Regions from separate parts of the Peribacillus sp. V2I11 genome, predicted to be linked through region 1. Evidence: riboswitches for the same ligand, from Rfam matches in the RefSeq annotation. Region 1 holds a riboswitch; each other region holds the start of a gene.
What was found. A riboswitch is a leader RNA that binds a small molecule or an ion and turns the genes downstream of it on or off. The one in region 1 is predicted to bind S-adenosylmethionine.
Positions count from the first base shown of each region.

Region 2: another riboswitch for S-adenosylmethionine. It lies ahead of QFZ73_RS08565 (sugar ABC transporter substrate-binding protein); the one in region 1 lies ahead of mtnK (S-methyl-5-thioribose kinase).
Region 3: another riboswitch for S-adenosylmethionine. It lies ahead of metK (methionine adenosyltransferase); the one in region 1 lies ahead of mtnK (S-methyl-5-thioribose kinase).

Region 1 covers NZ_JAUSYW010000001.1:4,635,019-4,642,384, reverse strand. Annotated here, with positions in the region: gene QFZ73_RS22715 (pyridoxal phosphate-dependent aminotransferase) at 1-829, opposite strand, end outside; partial or broken gene QFZ73_RS22710 (carbon-nitrogen family hydrolase) at 929-1,710, shown strand; SAM riboswitch class I at 1,782-1,935, shown strand; gene mtnK (S-methyl-5-thioribose kinase) at 2,014-3,216, shown strand; gene mtnA (S-methyl-5-thioribose-1-phosphate isomerase) at 3,231-4,277, shown strand; gene QFZ73_RS22695 (LCP family protein) at 4,456-5,343, opposite strand; gene QFZ73_RS22690 (lmo1851 family serine protease) at 5,461-6,918, opposite strand; gene deoD (purine-nucleoside phosphorylase) at 7,210-7,366, opposite strand, start outside.
Region 2 covers NZ_JAUSYW010000001.1:1,783,464-1,790,829, forward strand. Annotated here, with positions in the region: gene QFZ73_RS08545 (NAD(P)H-dependent oxidoreductase) at 1-473, shown strand, start outside; gene QFZ73_RS08550 (winged helix-turn-helix transcriptional regulator) at 546-905, opposite strand; gene QFZ73_RS08555 (ABC transporter permease) at 1,179-2,183, opposite strand; gene QFZ73_RS08560 (sugar ABC transporter ATP-binding protein) at 2,185-3,687, opposite strand; gene QFZ73_RS08565 (sugar ABC transporter substrate-binding protein) at 3,744-4,856, opposite strand; SAM riboswitch class I at 4,973-5,078, opposite strand; gene QFZ73_RS08570 (GTPase domain-containing protein) at 5,174-7,366, opposite strand, start outside.
Region 3 covers NZ_JAUSYW010000001.1:2,956,707-2,964,072, forward strand. Annotated here, with positions in the region: gene QFZ73_RS14445 (nucleotide sugar dehydrogenase) at 1-361, shown strand, start outside; gene pckA (phosphoenolpyruvate carboxykinase (ATP)) at 777-2,366, opposite strand; SAM riboswitch class I at 2,797-2,959, shown strand; gene metK (methionine adenosyltransferase) at 3,122-4,315, shown strand; gene QFZ73_RS14460 (gamma carbonic anhydrase) at 4,642-5,160, opposite strand; gene QFZ73_RS14465 (alpha/beta hydrolase) at 5,371-6,174, shown strand; gene QFZ73_RS14470 (sodium/solute symporter) at 6,288-7,366, opposite strand, start outside.

The DNA of each region.
Region 1 (7,366 bases):
CCGGGAAGAGACTCACATAAAGATGGTCTTGTAATAGTTCAAGAGCTTCTATTACACTCTTATTCCCCACTGCGAAGCCGACTCTCCACCCTGCCATATTGTATGTTTTCGATAGTGTGTATATTTCTATTCCTACATCCTTCGCTCCTTCCGCCTGGAGAAAGCTTATCGGTTTTTTTCCGTTGAATCCTATCGCCCCATAGGCGAAATCGTGGACCACGCAAATTGAATGCTCTTTTGCAAAGGAGACGGTTTCATCAAAGAAACTTTCAGTTGCAGAAGCACCTGTAGGATTATTGGGATAGTTCAAGAACATCATTTTGGCTTTATCAAGAACCTCTTTATGTATGTCTTTGTATTTCGGAAGAAAATCATTTTCTTCTGTCAAGGGCATCAGTTCGGTCTTTGCCTGGGCTAAAACAACACCGGAAAGATAATCCGGATAGCCTGGATCTGGAACAAGGATCGTATCACCTGGATTCAATAAACACTGCGGCAGTTCGACAAGACCTGCCTTTCCCCCGAAGAGAATCGCCACTTCACTATTCGGATCCAGCTTGACACCGTATTCACGTTCATAAAAGACGGCAGCAGCATCTTTTAAATATTGATGTCCCCGGAATGGTGAATATTTATGATTAATCGTTTTTTCAGCGGCAGACTGCAAACTTTTCACGATATGTTCTGGCGTCGGCTGATCAGGGTTTCCCTGGCCTAAATTAATGACATCATGTCCTTGCGCCGTGATCGCATTGACTTTTGCGACTAGTGAAGCAAAAAACTGCTTGGGCAGGGCCTGAAGCTGTCTGGATTTTTCAAATTGCACCATTTATACACCTTCTCTGAAATTTCTTGAAATTCTAGTCACAAATGATATATGTTTATCATAGTCTTGTAAAGCATTTTTTACATGTGGGGGTTTTAAAAGATGAAGTGGAAAATAGCTTGTATTCAAATGGATATAGCCTTCGGGCAACCAGATATCAATTTTCAGGTTGCAGAACAATGGATGGAAAAAGCAGCACGGTCAGACCCGATATCGTCATTTTACCAGAGCTTTGGACGACCGGATACGACTTGACCAGGTTAAATGAGATTGCTGATCAAGAGGCAGAAAAAACGATTGAATTTTTTTAAACACAGGCAAAGAAACACCAGATTCACATAATAGGCGGTTCCATTGCGAAAAAGACAAGCAAAGGGATCTATAATACCATGATCATCATCGATAAACATGGAAATCTCATTAAAGAATATGATAAGCTTCACTTATTTCAGTTAATGGATGAACATCTTTTCCTGCAGCCAGGAGAAAAAGATGGTTTATTTACTCTTGATGAAAAAATATGTGCTGGATTCGTTTGTTATGACATCCGTTTCCCCGAATGGCAGCGAGCACATACCGTTCAAGGCGCGGAAGTTCTATTCGTTACGGCTGAATGGCCAAAGCCGAGACTGGATCACTGGAGGGCCTTATTGATTAGCCGTGCCATCGAGAACCAAGCCTATGTTGTAGCCGTTAATCGTTCAGGTTCGGATGTCAATAATATATTTGCGGGTCATTCCTTGATTATTGATCCATGGGGGAATATCATTAGTGAAGCCGGAGAAGGAAACGAACTCCTGACAGGCACTTTGGACTTCAATAAAGTTACGGAAGCCCGTAATAAAATACCTGTATTCGAAGATCGCCGCCCTGATTTTTATTAATTTACCCATTGACAAACTATTTAAAATGTTGATATTATTTTCCCGAAGATTAAAATTTCAGAAAACATTTACTCTTATCAAGAGCAGGCTGAGGGATAAAGGCCCTATGAAGCCCAGCAACCGACTGTAATACCATTGTGAAATGGGGCGGATTCACCGCCGGATTATAAAATCCACAGAGCACGGTGCTAATTCCACCAGAATTCATTTTCTGGAAGATAAGAGGTCCGAAGCCAAAACTTCTGCCTCTTTCTATATGAAAGAGGCTTTTTTATTCTTATTTTGAATCTGGAGGGGAAAAGAATGACTCAAAACCGTTCAAATTTTAAGAGATTGACAAACGAAACAGCTATAACCCTTGCAAAAAAACTTGGGTTGGTCAATGCGGATGCAAGTTTAACATGTAAAGAAATCGGCGATGGAAACTTAAATTATGTTTTTCATATTACAGACACAGTCACAAATAAAGGGATAATCATCAAACAAGCGGTCCCTTATGCCAAGGTACTTGGTGAAAGCTGGCCGCTGACATTGAAAAGGGCGGCCATTGAAGCGAATGCGCTGATTCATTTCAGAAGTTATTGCCCCGAATTCGTACCGCAAGTCTATTATTCGGATGAACAGCTTGCCATCACAGTCATGGAGGATTTATCTCACTTGAAAATCGTTAGAACAGGATTGATCGATGGCGATTCATATCCATTTCTTTCACAGCATATTGGTGAGTATGTTGCGAAGACGGCATTTTATACATCCGATTATCATTTAGAACCATCTGCGAAAAAGGAAGTGGCCCGACATTTCACGAATCCGGAACTCTGCAAAATCACTGAGGTCTTTATTTTCACGGATCCATTTTTTGAGGAACTCCCGGGAGATTTCGAGGTGGAATTGACCGATGCCGCCAAAAATATATGGAATGATCAAGAAGTGATACTTGAGGTCGCTAAGCTGAAACAAAGCTTTGAAACAGAGCAGGAAGCCTTGCTTCATGGAGATTTACATACTGGAAGTATATTTGCAAGTGAAACTGAAACAAAGGTTATTGATCCGGAATTCGCTTTTTATGGGCCAGTTGGTTTTGACCTTGGTCAATACACCGCCAACCTTCTCTTCCAGGCAATTATACGAAATGGCGCAGGAAAGGAAGAGATTTTCTCACACCTTCATGAATTTTGGAATGCCTTTGAAGAAACCTATACCGAATTATGGGAAGGCCAAAATAAAAGCCCATTCCGCCATGTTAAGGGTTATCTGCCTTATTTACTGACAAAATTCAAAAAAGATGCATTCGGTTTTGCCGGCTGTGAACTGATTCGGAGAACCATCGGCCTTTCCCATGTTGCCGATTTAAACATCATTGAAGATAAAGAAACAAGGATCGCTGCCAAAACGGAAACATTGGAAATTGGTGCATTTTTAATTAAAAAACGGGAAGAATTGGATGTTCCAGCTGTCATTGAAGCGTTGAAGCAACGTACACTGCCATCTTATTCAACCATTTAAAAGGAGACCTGCACATGACTACACTAGCACCCTTACCATATTCGGTACAATGGGATGATACCCATATTACATTATTAAATCAACAAGCCCTTCCTTCCCTAACTGAATTTATAGAACTTCATTCTGTTGATGATGTATATGACAGCATTTTGTCTTTAAAAGTTCGCGGTGCCCCAGCTATTGGACTGACGGCAGCATTTGGTGTTGCACTTGGTGCCAAACAGGAAACAACCGCTGAATTAGGGGAATTCAAGAAAAATGTAACGGGGCATATCGAAAAACTCGCCTCTTCTCGGCCAACTGCAGTCAACCTTTTTTGGGCTTTAAGGAGGATGGAGAACACCTTGCAAGCTGCGCAAAGCATTTCAACTGCCAAGGAAGCACTTGTATCGGAGGCTAAAGCAATCTTTGCTGAAGATGAAGAAATGTGCAGGAAAATAGGGGAACATGGTTTATCCTTATTCACTAGAGGAGATTCCATTCTAACGCATTGCAACGCTGGGGGAATTGCCACAGCTCGGTATGGCACAGCCTTGGCTCCCTTCCACCTGGCTAAGGAAAGGGACTTTCCGCTAAAAGTGTACGCCTGTGAAACCAGGCCTGTCCTGCAAGGGGCGCGTTTGACTGCTTGGGAATTGATGCAAGCCGGGGTTGATGTCACCTTAATTTCTGATAATATGGCTGCCCATACGATTCACCAGAAACGAATAAATGGAATTATCGTCGGGGCCGACAGGATTGCGGCTAATGGTGATACAGCCAATAAAATCGGGACATTGGGATTGGCCATATTAGCCAAGCACTTTGGTATCCCTTTTTATGTGGCCGCACCATCAAGCACATTCGACCTATCTATCGAATCCGGCACATCCATCCCGATCGAAGAACGGAATGAAGCGGAAATCACCTTCATTCAAGGTGTAAGGGTCGCTCCGGAAAACGTGAAGACTTTCAATCCAGCCTTTGACGTTACACCGAATCATCTAATTACAAGCATCATTACCGAAAATGGCATCATAACACCGGATTTCATCAAAAACATTCCGCATTTTGTTAATTGATCCAGGCTCCTTTATTGGAGATAAAAAACGAGAAGGATTTCGTATCCCTCTCGTTTTTTAAAAATGATCGATTATGATTATTCTTGCGAGGTATATACTACAATAATTTAAGTGAATTCGAACATATTCACTTAATATAAGGATGTTTTCGATAACAAATGAGAATTGGAAATTCTTATTATTTTGAAAAGAACTCCTGAAGTGCCTTCTTATTTTTAGTGTAGTCCATTTCCAAAACAGCTCCGGACTGGGGATATATTTCATCTTTAAAGCTTCCCCCCACTGGAACCCTTAAGGTTTCGACGGTGTCCGGTGTATGGAAGACTATTTTTGGACCCATTTCCATTATTGTTTTCAGTCCAATATCTGTATCCAAGTACGAGAGTCCTTGTTCGATGATACTAGGAAGGGCTGCCATCCCTTCGAAGGATGAGATTTGATTTATAAACGCTGTTTTTAATTGAACCATTACTTCTTGTTGACGCTCTACCCTTCCAAAATCACTTTCATCGTCATGTCTAAAACGGACATATTTCAATAGTTCCTCACCATGTAAAACATTTTTACCTACGCTTGCCTGAATGCTCATATCATCAATGATTTCCTGATCCACATTCAGCTCTACACCATCAGGTGCAAGTAAATCGACCATCTTCACAAAACCCTGGAAGTCAATTACCGCTACATGATCGACCTTGACATCGAAATTTTCCTGTATCGTTTTCTTGAGCAGTTCCCGTCCACCATAATAATAAGCTGCATTTATTTTGTTGTATACTGATTTATTCCCGGGGATTTTCACATAACTATCACGCATAATGGAAGCGAGCTTCAGTTTCTCCTGCTCAGGAAAGTATTTTGCAAGGATAATCGCATCTGATCGAGATTTTTGCTCTCCCCTTGTATCAACACCAATTAACAGAAATGTTTTTACGTTTTCCTGGTTCTCTTCTTTGGTTAGTTTTTTTTCCGTACCTGCATTTCCATTTTGTTTGGGTAAAGGGGCATAGGTGCAGCCTGCCAGAATCAAGATCAATAGATATATGAACAATACCTTTTCTTTCATTAGTTCACCTCATTGGAAAATTACCCCTATTCTCTGCCTAATATTGGAATACTATGCATTAAACGACAAAAAAGCCTGCAACGATAATCGTTGGGCAGGCTTTTCGACCAAAATCATTTATTTGATTTCTTTCTTTAATACTTCTACCGCTTTTTTCACTTGTGTGTCGTTCTTAAGGATTTTCTCACGGATGACCTGCATCAATTTCACGGTAGTATCACCTTTAATGGTGCCAGTTTCTTTAATTTTTTGTTCCCTTTGGAATGCTATGACCGCATTCGTGGTTGCTTGATCAAAGAATCCATCTATCTTACCTGGATCATGGCCTGCTTCCTTCAGCATCTCTTCAGCTGCTTTCACTTCACTCGAAGAATCGGATGCTTTCAATTCCTTATCAGGCGAAATGTACGGAAGGCTGGCATAATCAGGAAGCTTCACATTAATATCCGGCTTAATCCCTTTTTTATGAATCCAATTGCCTTCAGGAGTCAACCATTTAGCTGCCGTATATTTGAAGTTAGATCCATCTTCAAAGTCTTGGGCAGTCTGCACTGTCCCCTTCCCAAATGACTTGACACCAATCAATGGAATGTCCGCAGACTCACTGACAGCCGCTGCAACGATTTCAGAAGCACTGGCACTTCCATCATCAATCAACACGACTACCGGGATTTTCAGTTCTCCATCATTCTTCGATTTATAGACATCTTTTTTCCCGCTGCGCTCCTCAACTTGAAGGACCACTTTCCCATTAGGTACGAACAGGCTTGCCATTTCTATAGCTTGGTCAAGAAGTCCCCCTGGGTTTCCCCGCAAATCCAATACGAGACCCTTCATATCCTTCTTCGACATTTCTTCAAGCGCCGTTTTCAGCTCTTGGACTGTATGTTCGGAAAAACTGGTCACTTGAATTTTTGCAACTCCATCATCCAGCATTTCCGCATATACCGTTTCAATCGGAATTGTATCCCGTTTAATGGTGAGCTCAATCGGTTCCGACTCACCAGCTCTTGAGATGGATAAATCCACTTTCGTTCCCTTTTCGCCCCTGATCTTCAAGACAGCTTCAGAAGAGCTTAGTCCTTCAACGCTTTTACCGTCCACACTTAAAATGATATCATTCGGTTTTACCCCTGCTTTTTCTGCTGGGGACCCTTTTATCGGTGAGACGACCATGATTTGATCATCCTGCTCCTGAATCTCAGCACCGATTCCTTCAAAAGATGAAGAGATGCTCTCATGGAAACTCGATGCTTCCTTTTTATCCATATAAGCAGAGTAGGGATCATCCAATGATTTGATCATTCCATTAATTGCCCCGTCAACCAGCTTATCTTGATCAATCTCTTCATAATAGTTATCTTTTATCGTATCGTATGTAGAATACAGCTTTTCAAATTCCGAATGTTTATCCGGTGCTAATGACTCTACTTTTTTATCTCCAAAGGTCAAGGCTATTGTAGTAATCCCTGCAGTTAGAAATATGACTAAGAAAATCCCCATAATGAACGTAAACTTCTTTATTTTGATGAATTTCCCTGCCTCTTTTGGCTGTTTTTGATTTTCTTCTTCCACTGAAGCCTCACCACTTTCATTCTTCATGACGATAGATATAAACGATTTCTTTCTATTTTATCAGCTTTCATGCCAATCGAAAAATAATAGTTATCAAAAATAACAACTTATGTCCATATGTATTTTTTTTACCCCTCCGTAAACGTTAAATATAGAGAAAGCTCTAAGGGCAACAGGCATCTCCTGACATTACAAAAATACGGATACCAAGGAATAAATGAACCTGTATCCCGACTGTCATTATACAGCATCACTCTTCCTGGTCACCCGTCTGTCATTTACATCCAATTATCAGTCCTGGATAGCTGCTTCCAATGCCACTTCAACCATTTCGTTAAAAGTTGACTGGCGCTCATCCGACGTCGTTTCCTCACCGGTTAAAATGTGATCGGAAATGGTTAATACAGATAAAGCTTGGCGGCCAAATTTAGCAGCAAGCGTGTATAGG
Region 2 (7,366 bases), 2.9 Mb from region 1:
GATGGGTAGAAGCGCTAAGGAAATATCCGGAAAAGTATACAGTACACGAATTGTATAAGGTTTACCCTGACGGAAACATTAATGCGGAAAAAGAACAGCAATTAATCGAATCGCATAGTAATCTTGTTTTACAGTTCCCTTTTTATTGGTTTAATTGTCCGCCTCTCCTAAAAAGATGGCTTGACGATGTTTTTACTTATGGTTGGGCTTATGGTTCAAATGGAGGCGATAAATTAAAGAATCGCAAAGCTGCTTTAGCTGTATCTGCCGGAATTAACAAAGAGGATTATAGTGAAGAGGGAAGATATCGCTATACACTTGAACATTTATTATCTCCCTTTGAAATTACCTTCCTATACTGTAATGCAGATTATCGTTCATTCTTTGCGTTTTATGGTGCTGAAAATGAGCCGTCCGCAAGCGAATTGGAAAAAAGCGCACAAGATTATTTAAATTTTGTCGACAACCTCTAATAGGCAGTTTCATTAAAGAAGTATTTCCTTGTTAGGGAAATACTTCTTTTGATTTAATCAAAATAGCTACACCTACGGCTGTAGAGTCTCCTGAGCTGGCAAACTGTTTTTCTCTCCCCACTCGCACATCATATTTAACAATGGAATGAGAGATAGACCACGTTCAGATAATGAATATTCTACTTTTGGAGGTATTTGGGGAAATTCCTTGCGTATGATAAGACCGTCTGCCTCCAGCTCCTTTAACATGATGCTTAGCGTTTTAAAGGAAATTGTGCCGATACTCCGCTTCAGCTGATTATGCCGCATAACCTTATTTTCAGACAGCCAATACATAATGATCATTTTATATTTGCCGCCTATTAAGGACAACGTATATCCAAAGCCAGTGTCATTTGGTTTCACGCCAGTCGGAACACAGGTTTCGCGCATAAGTTTACACTCTCCTTTGGTTAAGTATAGGATTTGAATGTTCATACTTTACAATAGATCATTATCAATTTTATTGAAAGGTAAAGTACGTTTCCTCTAAAATTTCGCTATCGTGGCTACCCCATATTAGCGTTAATAAATATTATTAATTAAAAATGGAGATAATTTATATCCATAACCCGTCCCTTTTTTAAAAGGAAAAATCCTGTTGCATATCCAACAGGATTTTTTTCATAATTTTGGATTTCTGTATAGTAACGTAACGGATTCATTTTAGTGTTTTTGCTTGTAATAGGTTACTGCGAGCGCAAGGGCCAGCACTGTTCCTTTGACGATATCCATCGCATAATACGGAACGGACATCATGATCAGCCCATTTTGTAGGATTCCGATCAGGACTGCTCCGACAAAGGTTCCAAAGGCATTCGGTTTTCCCGCCCCTAAAACGGAGGAACCAATGAAGGCTGCTGCAACGGCATCCATTAAATAGGGGGACCCTGAATTGATTTCCGATGTCATGACCCTTGAAGCAAGGACAATCCCCCCGATTGCAGCAAATAGAGCTGAAAGCAGATAGGCAAGGATTTTGTATTTATTAACCGATATCCCGGAAAGTCTCGCCGCTTCCTTATTCCCCCCAATAATGTACATATAACGACCGTGCTTCGTATCAGTCAAAAAGATATGTGTCGCTATCACAATGACGGCCATGATCAGGATTATCCATGGTACCTGGCCAATTTTGGCGAAAAACGGGCTGATCAGTCCTGTTGCGAATGTCCCGTCGGGCATGACCATATTTTGCGAGACCGTTGCCCCCTTGGTATAAGTAAGGGCAATTCCCTGGATAATGAACATGGTGGCCAATGTCATCAGCATGTCGGGAATTCTCAATTTAACGATCATGAATGAATTCAAAGCCCCTACGACAAGTGAGGCACCAACCGCTGCTAATATGGCGATAAATGTATCCTGAGAAAACCAGACAAACATTGATATGACAATGGCATTCGCCAATGATGCGACGGAGCCGACGGAAAGGTCGAAGCCATCCACGGTCAGGGATATCGTAATGCCGATCGCGATGATGGTCACGATTGAAATGGAACGCAGGATGTTGACCAAATTAGTAGTTTGAATGAAAGATGGATTGGACACGGCAAAAATTCCAATCAGAATGATAATCGTCAATATTGTGCCGTATTTATAGAAAAAGTCGAATAGTTCCACCTTTTTCTTCGCTTTCGCTGTCTGTGTAACAGGAATGGGTATGCTCATCCTATTTTCCTCCTGTTGAATAGAATAGTAGTTCTTCTTCATTCGTTTTGCTCGTTTCTAATTCGATGACAGTGTTCCCGTCATATAACACATATGTCCGGTTGGTAATGCCAATGATTTCGGAAAGCTCGGATGAGGCATAAATGATCGCTTTCCCATTCCTTGCAAGCTTTGCAATCAATTCGAATATATCCTTCTTTGCTCCAACATCGATCCCTTTCGTTGGTTCATCGAATATATATACATCCGCATCGGCCATAAGCCATTTTCCAATGGCAACTTTTTGCTGGTTACCACCTGAAAGGTTTTCGACATTCACTTCCCCTGAAGGAGTTTTAATGCCAAGGCTTGTAATCATTTCCTTCGCTCTTTCCTTTTCCGCCTTACGATCCACGAAGCTGAACCTCTTGCAGAATTTGCCGAGACTGGCTGCAGTCAAGTTCGCCGAGACTGATTCCTGAACAAGGACCCCTTCTTTCCTGCGTTCCTCAGGTACAAGTGCCAGACCGCTTTTTACTGCTTCGTGCGGTGATTTTAAAGAAAGCTTTCGACCATTCAGGATAACTTCGCCCGCTGTGATCGAAGTATGCCCGAAAAGGGTTTTACACAGCTCCGTTTTCCCAGCCCCGACCAAACCTGCCAAGCCGATTATCTCGCCTGCTTTAATATTCAGGCTGACATTTTTAACTTTCTCTGCATCCGACAATCCCTTCACTTCCAGAATAACGTCGCCAATCGAAGTATTCACTTCAGGAAACTGTTCATCCATGGTTTTCCCGAGCATGTTTTCTACCACATCGGTACGGGTTATGTCCTCCCTTTTTCGACACGTGACACGCTCCCCATTCCTCATGATCGTGATTTCCTCACAGATTTCAAAGATCTCAGGCAGACGATGTGAAATGAAAATGATTCCCACGCCTTTTTGCTTTAATTCATTTACAATTCGAAAAAGTTCTGTCGTCTCCGTATGACTTAACGGAGCAGTTGGCTCGTCGAGAATCAGGAATTTGCATTCTGTCGAAACGGCTCTTGCTATCAGGACCATCTGTTTTTCAGCCAAGGTAAGGTCTCTTACCAGCTTTTTCGAAGGGACACGAATTTTCATATCTTCAAGAATATAAGCGGCTTGGTTGTGCAGCTCTTTCCATTGGATTCTCTGTTTTTTTCCCATGTTTTGGACCATATCATTCAACATTACATTTTCCCCAACCGTTAAATAAGGGATGAGGGCGGTATCCACTTCCTGATAAACAATTTGAATGCCTTGTTCCTGAGCCGCTTTTGGCGAGCGGATATCCCGCATCATCCCATCAATAAAAATGTCACCTGAATAATGGACATGGGCTCCCGATAAAACTTTCATTAACGTCGATTTCCCTGCTCCGTTTGCACCGACCAATGCGTGGGCTGTCCCTGATTGTACGGAAAAATCAACTTCACTCAGCGCCTTCACCCCCGGAAATTCAATCGAAATCTTCTTCATTTCTAGTTTCGTGCCCATGTCCATTCCCCCTTATTGAACAGACACTCCCTTCACTGGAAAGAGAGTGTCTCTTTTTACTTTTTATAATGATCTTTCAAAACCTTCATCCAATCTTCTTCAAATTCCGCCGATACACCCCAGCCATCGACAATACCAGACAGGTTTGCCATGTTTACCGCTTCTTTTGAAGCTTGGATTTGCTTTTGTGAAATAAGTGATGCCTCCAGGTCATATGTTTGCGGCGTTTCTTCGCCCGCTAATTTTTTTGCCAATATCCTCATATTCACTGCCCCGATCAACTTGGGATCGACTGCTGCCGTGTAGGACCACGAGCTATCAGCTGATTGGATTTCCTGGAGATCTGCATTAGATACATCAATTCCATATATCTTCACTTCATCTCTGCCCGCTTCTTTAATCGCCCGGGCTGCACCGATTGCAAAGGCATCCCATGTTGCGAAAATGGCATCCAATTTACCTTTAGGGTATTTATTCAGCATTGCTGCTACAGCATTTTGTGTCTGAACCGAAGTATCAGCAGATGCCACTCCGAACCTTTCGACTTCTTTAATCCCAGGATTTTCTTTTAATTTTTCCTGATAGACTGCATTTCTTCTTACCATTGGAGGAAAACCGTCCACCCAAAGATATGCAATTGCCGCTTCACCTTTCTGTTCTTTTATCAGTTTATCAAAAGCCAATGTTGCCAAAGCTTCATCATCTTGTGAAGTTAATGTTACGCCTTCTATTTTAGATAGATCGCTTATTGAATCGAATGTGACAACGCTTTTACCTGCATCAACCAACTTTTGAACGTCATTCACAGTTGCTGCATCATCACCATGGGAAATGATATAGCCGTCGTAATCTTCCTCCAAAGCTTGCGCTATCGCATCATGGAATTTAGCCGTATCACCATTTGCTGTATACGTATCCACTTGAAATCCCAGTGCTTCTCCTTCTTCTTTTGCCCCCGCCAGGTATTGGGCCGTATGATCATCACCGCCAATTTTACGGATCACTTTGATTCTGGCTCCATCCCCATCAGCAAATCTTTCCGGGACATTTTCAAATGATACTTTTTCTTCTTTCTTCGATTCTGTGGAACTCTGCCCAGTAGAGCAACCCGTTAAAAGCAAAGCCGAAGCGATGGCTGAAATGAATATCCCTTTAATAGACCTTCTCATCTTGTTTCCCTCCATATTTTCTTATTAGTCTTATCTGTTAAGTTGGTGTAAATCCCAAAATAAAAACCTCTCTAATTATAGAGAGGTTTAATCGGCTGTTTTGCAGACTTGTCCCTCTCTTATCTGTCAAAACATTTCTGTTTTGCAGGATTTAGCACCAATTCCTAATGGAACGGTTGCTGGGCATCTTAGGGCCAGTCCCTCCGCCACTCTTGATAAGAGATATATTGTGTTACGTTTTCGTAATTATCACTTTATAGGGATATAGTCGTAAAGTCAATAGATTTTTGAATATTTGAAATGTTCCCTGTCATTTTTCATTTTCTTTGAAGCTGGGCTAGACGCTTTTTCTCGATTTTTTCAAGCCTCTCCAACTGCCTTAATTTCACTTCGAACAAAGTGATCGGGTCACGGTAAACTTCCGGATTTTCTTTCATATGCTCCAATGCAGCCTGGTAGTCTTTTATTTCAGTCTGCGTTTGCTCTATCGTTTTTTGAAGTAAGGCAAATGAACTGCGATAGAAAAGTGAGATGTCCCGATCCAAAGATTTTTCAAACAATCCAAATTGGGTAAGGAAACGTTCCGTGATCATTTCGGCAACATCCAGGTAATCTTCACTTTCCAGGTATTTCTTATAACGATTGTACATATTGGCTTTATTTTGCGGTATTGCCCCAAACAGCTTCCCTGCTCCTTTAAGCAGCAATTGTGATGGAGTCCTGCGCAAAAGGATATTAACGTTTTCGATGCGGATACTGCTTGTCATCCGGTCGGCATCACGGCGCCAGTCATCCAATACCCTGAAGTCACCTGCCAGCGTAATCCGTTCTTCTTTGTATAATTCATTGAATCCGGCACTCATCTCATCCATAAACTGCTGGCTTTGTGAGAACTCCATTTGGGAACTGGCAATCCAGTCTTGAAGAGAACGGTAATATTGAGGCATGATCTTGTCAGAAATGAAGTTTTGAATCCGCTCATTCATTTCCTGGTTTAACTGTACATGGACCTGACTGAAATCACTGCTTTCCGTTAACGATTTAGAGCAATCCCTCAGTAATTCAGGAATTTTTGAATAAAGCTGATTTTTCACTTCGTCCTTAAGCGAACGATACGACCTTATGATATTTTCACTTTTTTCTTTTTCCAAATCAGCCAGTTGATTGACCGCCCCATTCAGTTTGACTTCCATCTGTTCATTCCAAGAGATGGAATGCTCGCATTTCCGCTCATTGGCTGCCCGTTTTTCTAATAGATAAGATAAAGTTTTACGAATGAATGCCAGGATTTTTTCAGATCTTCTTTCCTTCCAATTATCATCTTGATAATTCGATTGAAGGAAGGCTGAAAGGTCCTTCAATTGCTGCCTGCTGTCATAATGTTTTGAGAAAGCGAATACTTTCGCATTCGGGAAATATGCATTCACTTTATCCCATGTTTCGTCTTCCATCCGGACTGCGACCTGATCACTGTATATCGTATCCATTTTATTTAATAGGAAATGAATCGGCAGTTTCGGAGCCATCATTTGAATTTCCAATAACAGATCCCGTTCGCTGCCCGTGAAAGGCGCCCGGGCGTCAAGAACGAACATCAGGCCATCACTGCCATGTAAATAGGCTTGGAAATCGGATTCCACGCTTTTTTCCCCATTGAACCCCGGTGTATCCAGTAATCGCAGATGATTATTTCTTAGGTAGTCACTGATGATGGTCACATCGACAATAGTCCCGCGCTGGCGGCGTGTTTCATCCAAATCAGTTAGCTCCTCGACAACTTTGCTATCTGTATCTGTAATTTCAAGGATTTCCAAATCATCCCCGTCTTTGACACTGACTAGGGACGAATGATCTTCAGCGGCAATGCTTTCGCCAACGATTGACTGAATAAAGGATGTCTTGCCATTTCCTGTACTTCCTGCAAGAAGCAGATTGAAATTCCTGGTATCCTTAAGCCCCTCTACCATCCATTTAAGCTTATTGCCAACCCTTAAATCATTATCTTCAGCCCACTGGATAATGGAATTGAACAGTTTCTCTCCCGCTTCCAGTCCGCCTCCCAATTTAGGCGATTTCGAAAGCAGGCTTTCTGCATCCTGAATGACCAGCGCATTGATCGTATCCGGGAAGATTTCATTCCAGGACAACGCGGATGCCGCCGCAAACAGCGAGAGCTCCCCATCTGCGATTTTGAGCCAGTTTTCCAGCAACCTTGGCACGACAGGACTTAAATCTTTGATTAGGTGCGTTCCTTCTAACAGACCTGCATATGCATCCCTGTAATAGACGGAAAGCTCATCCCATACATCCGCATGGTTTAATTCGATGGTATCTATCAAGTTATTAATCACTCTTAGCCATTCGAAATAAGAATCCGTATATTTATAATTTTTCCAAAGGGCAACCGTCACCTTTTCGAAACGTTCCTGGTCGAGTGTGTATAGCGAACCAAGGACAGTTGAAAAATAATCCGGATCCATCGATTGTGCAACACCCTGCTGGATATACGT
Region 3 (7,366 bases), 1.7 Mb from region 1:
CAAAGGAAATGTAGATGATATTCGTGAAAGTCCCGCCATTGATGTCGTCAATATCTTGATGGGGATGGAAAACATGGATGTAGCCTTGCATGACCCGCATGTCCAATCTGGAAAGATGCCAGTCGTATCAGTTGAAGACGCTGTAAATGATGCGGACTTGATACTTGTCCTGACTGACCATGATGAATTTAAACAGATGGATTATGATAAGCTATCGAATCTCATGAGCAATAAATTGATTTTGGATACACGCAATTGCATTGATGCAACTAAAACCGATGTCCCGGTGGCCAACCTGGGCAATATATATCAATACAAAACGATGGGCATGAAAAAAGCCAGGAATAAAGCGATCATCTAAAAAATTGGACAAACATCGATAATGGAATAGGATTAAGGGGGCGCTGACTATGACAGTGCCCTTTTTGAATATCATGATCTGGCAGGAGAGGAGGGACGGAGGGCAGAAAAACAATGAAGAAAGGACCAAGCAAGAGCTTGGTCCTTTCGGTCTGTGAAAACATTCCAGTTCGTTTCGGAAATCCGCTCCCTTTCCGCCGACTGTCTGCCAAGCCTCCTCGCCGTAAGCATCTAGCGGAGTCTTGGCTAGCCAGTTATTCGGCAGGAGTGTCGCATTATCTTCAATCCATAAGGATTACAGTAAAAAAACCATGAAGGATAACCTGGTCTTGGTTTAAAATCATGTTTCGGGAAGAGACATTTCTTGTCGATAAACTGAAAGGACCAAGCAAGAGCTTGGTCCTTTTGTGTATAATTTATTGAGCTGTCGGTCCGCCAAGTTCTTCGATTTCACTTGGAACACTGCCGAATTTCTTGAAGTTTGCACGGAATTGAGCGGCAAGGGCTGTTGCTGCTTGTTTATAAGCGGCAGGATCTGCCCAAGTCTTAATAGGTTGAAGCACTTCGTCAGGAACTCCAGGAACATGAAGAGGAATATCCAAACCAAAGATTTCATCTTTGATCGTTTCGATGTTCGCTAATTCACCTTCAAGTGCCGCTTGTACCATCGCACGAGTGTAAGCAAGTTTCATACGGCTTCCAGTTCCGTATGCTCCTCCAGTCCATCCAGTGTTGACAAGGTATACCTTTGCATTGTGCTCGTCAATTTTATCACCAAGCATCTCAGCATAGCGTTGAGCGGGAAGCGGTAAGAAAGGTGAACCGAAGCAAGTGGAGAAGGTAGCTTCCGGTGAAGTTACGCCTCTTTCAGTACCAGCCAATTTACTAGTGTATCCACTTAGGAAATGGAACATTGCCTGTTCTTTCGAAAGCTTGCTGATTGGAGGCAGAACGCCTGAAGCATCAGCTGTTAAGAAAATGATTGTATTTGGGTGTCCTGCAATACTTGGGTTCACGATGTTATCGATCGCTTGCATTTGGTATGCAGCACGAGTGTTTTCAGTCAATGAACTGTCATCATAGTTCGCTTCGCGTGTATCCGGATCAACAACAACATTTTCCAGTACGGCACCGAAACGGATCGCATCGAAAATTTGTGGTTCTTTTTCACGTGAAAGATTAATCGTTTTCGCATAGCAGCCGCCTTCGATGTTGAATACACCGTTAGAAGACCAGCCGTGCTCGTCATCGCCAATCAGTTTACGACTAGTGTCTGCTGATAAAGTTGTTTTGCCTGTACCGGACAGTCCGAAGAATAAAGCGACGTCCCCTTCACGTCCTACGTTAGCAGAGCAATGCATTGGAAGGATTCCAGCCTCTGGAAGTAAGTAGTTCATGATCGAGAAGATCGATTTTTTCATTTCTCCTGCATATTCCGTTCCGCCGATCAGGATGGTACGGCGTTCAAATGAAACGATGATGAAAGTTTCGGATGTAGTTCCGTCCACTTCTGGGTCTGCTTTAAAGTTAGGTGCAGAAAGGATTGTGAATTCTGCTTCGTGACCTCTTAGTTCCTCTTCGTTTGGACGGATGAACAAAGTATGGGCGAAAAGGTTATGCCAAGCATATTCATTAACAACACGGATTGGAAGACGTGATGATTCGTCTGCACCAGCGAAACCTTTAAAAACAAAAATCTCTTCTTTTGCTTTTAGGTAGTCAACTACTTTATTATATAGTTTATTGAACACATCTTCGGAAATTGGCTGGTTTACTGAACCCCAATCAATTTTATCTTTAACTGATGCTTCTTCCACGATATATTTATCTTTAGGTGAACGACCAGTATATTTGCCAGTTTCAGCTTTTACCGCGCCGGTTGATGTTAAAACGCCTTCATTTCTGCTTAATACTTTTTCGACCAATTGAGGAACTGAAAGTTGAGTTTGCACATTATTTCCTGTTAATAATTGGTGTAACTCATTAGAAACATCTACAGAATTCATATATGAGGTACCTTCCTTTGTTTAAGTTTTTAGATTACAATTAGTATAACACATTCATTTAATTAGTCTATACTATTTCTTTTAATTTGTGATTATTTTCAGCTGGTCGCGTTAATCATTTTAATCCGGGAGGAACCGATTCAGGATTATCGCATATACTTTCATGAAGAAAAATTTATTTTAATAGGAAGTAAGTAAGCAATATATGTCCATTGGGGAAGTCAGGATTTCATTCCTTTTAGTATGCTCAATACTTTATTATTAATGGCAATTTACAACATTTCTTTTCGTATTTTGCATTGTAAACCCTTCTAGGACGTTGTATCAACATGTTTTTTTAAATAACCGCCATTCTGGGTGGAAATGTTCTTTTTAGAAAAGCATTGACAAATTCCAGCTAGATAAGATAATATCTTAAATTGTACGGATTCTCTTATCCCGAGTTGGTGGAGGGACAGGCCCTTTGAAACCCAGCAACCTGCCATATTGAACTTGACTCCAAGATCGATCGCCGAAAATAAAGCGAAGGTCTTCAAGGAATAGTGGTGATGGTGCTAACCTGAGCAAGGTAAAAAACCCTTGAACGATAAGAGTGAAAGGATAGAAGACAGAATTTTAAACCTTTCCTCATTTGCCAGGGAAGGTTTTTGTGTTTTTATAAGTAATTCTGTGTCTATAGTTGAAACTAATGAGGGAAACGAGTTCCGTAAAAAACAGGCTTATGCCTACAACATACTAACTTCCAAGGAGGAAATATGATGTCAAAGAAACGTCTATTTACTTCTGAATCTGTTACAGAGGGCCATCCGGACAAAATTTGTGATCAGATTTCAGATTCCATTTTAGATGCTATCCTTGCTAAGGATGCAAATGCACGTGTAGCGTGTGAAACTAGTGTAACAACAGGTCTTGTACTTGTTGCCGGTGAAATTACAACGTCCGCTTACGTGGATATTCCGCGTATCGTTCGTGATACGATTAAAGGAATTGGCTACACACGTGCGAAATACGGTTTCGATGCTGAAACTTGTGCCGTGTTGAGTTCCATTGATGAGCAGTCTGCCGATATCGCAGCTGGCGTCGATAAAGCATTGGAAGCTCGTGAAGGAAACATGTCAGAGGAAGAAATCGATGCAATCGGTGCAGGGGACCAAGGTCTTATGTTCGGATTTGCTTGTAATGAAACAGAAGAGCTTATGCCGCTTCCGATTTCATTGGCGCATAAACTTTCATTCCGCTTGGCTCAAGTTCGTAAAGATGAAACTCTTGCTTACTTACGCCCTGATGGTAAAACACAGGTAACTGTGGAGTATGATGAGAATAACCTTCCTGTACGTGTAGATACGATCGTTATCTCTACACAGCACGATGCAGAAATTACGCTTGAACAAATTCAAGCCGATCTAAAAGAACATGTGATCAAAGCAGTCGTTCCAGCTGAATTGATCGATGCTGAAACTAAGTACTTCATCAACCCGACTGGCCGTTTCGTAATTGGCGGACCTCAAGGGGATGCTGGTCTTACTGGACGTAAAATCATCGTTGATACTTACGGCGGATACGCTCGTCACGGCGGCGGTGCATTCTCTGGTAAGGATGCTACTAAAGTTGACCGTTCTGCTGCATACGCTGCTCGTTACGTTGCGAAAAACATCGTGGCAGCCGGCCTTGCCGACAAAGCGGAAGTTCAACTGGCATACGCAATTGGTGTGGCAGAGCCTGTATCGATCGCTATTGATACGTTCGGAACTGGTACAGTTAGCGAAGAAATCCTTGTTGACCTAGTTCGCGCTAACTTCGACCTTCGTCCAGCTGGTATCATCAAAATGCTTGACCTTCGTCGCCCAATCTACAAACAAACAGCTGCCTACGGACACTTTGGCCGTACAGATGTCGATCTTCCATGGGAACGCACGGACAAAGCAGAAACATTAAAAGCACAAGCGTAATCCATATAAAAAAGGTGTCCCGCTATTAGCGGGGCACCTTTTTTATGGATTAATTTTACCATCAGCGGGAATAATTCAAGAAATCCCAAAGAAATTCAAATTAGGTGCAATACTCGTGAATTAGGGTCGTTTACAAGTTTGTTTGGGTCAATTACTCGTAAGTTTGAGTAGTTAACTCGTGAGTTGGTGCAATACTCGTGAGTTTGTAGCAATTATTCGTAAGTTGGTGCAATACTCGAGAGTTAGAGCAGTTTACTCGTGAGTTTGTAGCAATTACTCGTGAATTTGAGTACAATACCCGTAACTTTCAGTCAATTACTCGTGAGTTACTTAATTCGTTCCACCGTTTTATAGTATTGTCCTTTTTCGGCGTATTCACGTACGATGCGTTCCATATCCTGGCGATCTTCTTCGTTGATTTCGCGAATGACTTTAGCTGGGCGTCCGAATGCCAACATGTTCGGCGGAATGACTTTACCTTGGGGAACGAGACTGCCGGCACCGATGAAGGCCCCTTCGCCGATTTCGGCTTCATCAAGTACAATCGATCCCATGCCGATCAAAGCTCCTTTACGGACTTTACAGCTATGTAAAATGACCTGATGGCCAATGGTTACTTCATCCTCGATGATCAATGGATTATTTGGGCTTTGGTGCAGGATGCTGTTATCCTGTATACTGACTTTTTTCCCGATGATGGTTGGGGATACATCACCGCGAATGACGGAATTGAACCAAATTGATGTTTCGTCGCCAATTTTGACATCGCCAGTCACGACAGCATTTTCAGCAATATAAGCGCTTTCAGCAATTTCAGGTTCTTTGCCTTTATACGGATAAATAATCATTTTCAATCATTTCCTTTCCGAAGTGAATGTTTTTATGTATTATTTTAATATACCGTATGCAAATACACTTGGCTATTTATAATAGCAATGTACAACTTGTTAGATTTCTTTTTTGTCGAAAATCACGAATATGGTTATAATTCATATATATTATTTTAACTATCATGGATCGTACACAACAAGTGAAAAGTGAAAGGGGGATTTCGAATGTGGAAATGGGAGACAGAAGGAGACGCAAAGGGCGTCATTGTCATCATTCATGGGGCAATGGAACATCACGGACGTTATAAGTGGGTAACACAAATGTGGCTTTCAGCTGGATACCATGTCGTCATGGGCGACCTTCCTGGGCAGGGTATGACAACTCGCGCCTACCGGGGACATATCGATTCCTTTGATGAGTATTTGGACGAAGTGAAAAGCTGGATAGAAGAGGCTTACGAATATTCGTTGCCGGTCTTTTTACTTGGACACAGCATGGGTGGTTTGATTTCGATACGCCTTCTTCAGGAAGAGGAATGGGACATTGCAGGGGTGATACTTTCTTCTCCATGCTTGGGCCTCGTGACGAAGCCGCGGAAGTTCCTGACAACCATCTCGCATGGTTTGAACATCGTGATGCCTAAGTTCAGGGTAGATTCCGGATTGACACCTGAAATGGCGACGAGAAGTGCGGAAATTCGTGAATCCGATAGAAACGATACATTATATATCACAAAGGTTTCGATTCGCTGGTATCGCGAGCTTGCGCAGTCGATGAAGGATGCTTTTGAAGAGATTCCCGAATTTCAGGATGTGCCGCTTTTGGTCATGCAGGGCGGAGATGACCGAATCGTGAATAAGAAGGCGGTTCGTGAGTGGTTTAATTATAACTTGGCCAGTGAAAAGCAATATAAGGAATGGCCGAAGCTTTATCATGAAATCTTCAACGAACCAGAACGTGATGATGTATTCCAATATGCGTTGAGTTTTGTTGAAAACCGTTTAAAGATATTAGGGTATGTCGTTTGACCAGAAAGCTGCTGAATTTAGGTTCAGCAGCTTTTTTTGGTTAAATGGGCCGGAGACAAACCCCTGTTTCATAATTCAGGGATTTTTTTCATTGTAAGTTAGTGTACCTTTATTTAAGCAACCTCAGACTCCTTTGCGTGAACTTTTTGCATAAACTTATTGACATCACTAGGAACCTTACCGTCTAATTTAGAAACGATATATACGGCAAGGAAGCCAATCGGAACGGTAATTAGCCCTGGAACATTGAATTGTAGGAAGTTAGGTAGTGTGTCTTTAAAGAAAATCATATACATCGATGAAGCAAGTCCAAGAAGAAGTCCGGCAATTGCCCCTTTTTCTGTCATGCCTCGCCACCATATTCCCAAGATGAAAATGGGGGTGAATGTACTTGCGGCAACAGTGAATGCAAGGGCAACAAGATGACCAATTGAAGCCTCTTTAACAAGTAATCCAAGTGCCCCGTATAACATACCAAGAATGAGAATAGCTACTTTACCAGCAATAACACGTTGCTTTTGAGTAATGTCTTTCTTGAAAAACGTGGCATATACATCATGAGCAAGTGCTCCAGAGCTTGCGATGAACAGACCTGACAAATTTGAGAAAATGGCGGCAAAGGCACCAGCGATAACAAGACCTAGCATCCATTCGCCACCTAGTGCTTGAGCTGTAGATGGAACAACCATGTTGTTCCCACCCGTAATAAGGTTACTCATAACTTGTGAAGAAGCCTCACCTTTGATGAAGATTGCGCGACCAACTACTCCAAGATAAACAGCGAATAAGAAGAATACGCTGGCAATACCGATCGCCATTAATGCAGAACGTCTAGCTGCTTTTGCACTAGGGTTTGTATAGAAACGTAATAATAGATGAGGGAGACCAATTGTACCAAGGGAAAGACCGATCGTCATCGAAATTGTTTGCCAGAATGTGGGGAAGTAGTTACCTGTTCCGGACCAGGAATCACCATCGACAACAAAATCTTTGCCATCAATTGTGTATTGAGCGGTGTTCATAATTGAACCAGTAAAATCATTTATATTCGCTAAAATGGTATGGTAATGAAATCCGGCATAAACAGCAGCAATAGTCATTGCGATAAATGCAGCAAGACGGATCCATAGTTCAAGGGCTTGGTTCACCGTGGTTCCTTTCATGCCACCGACTCCAACATAGAACACCATAA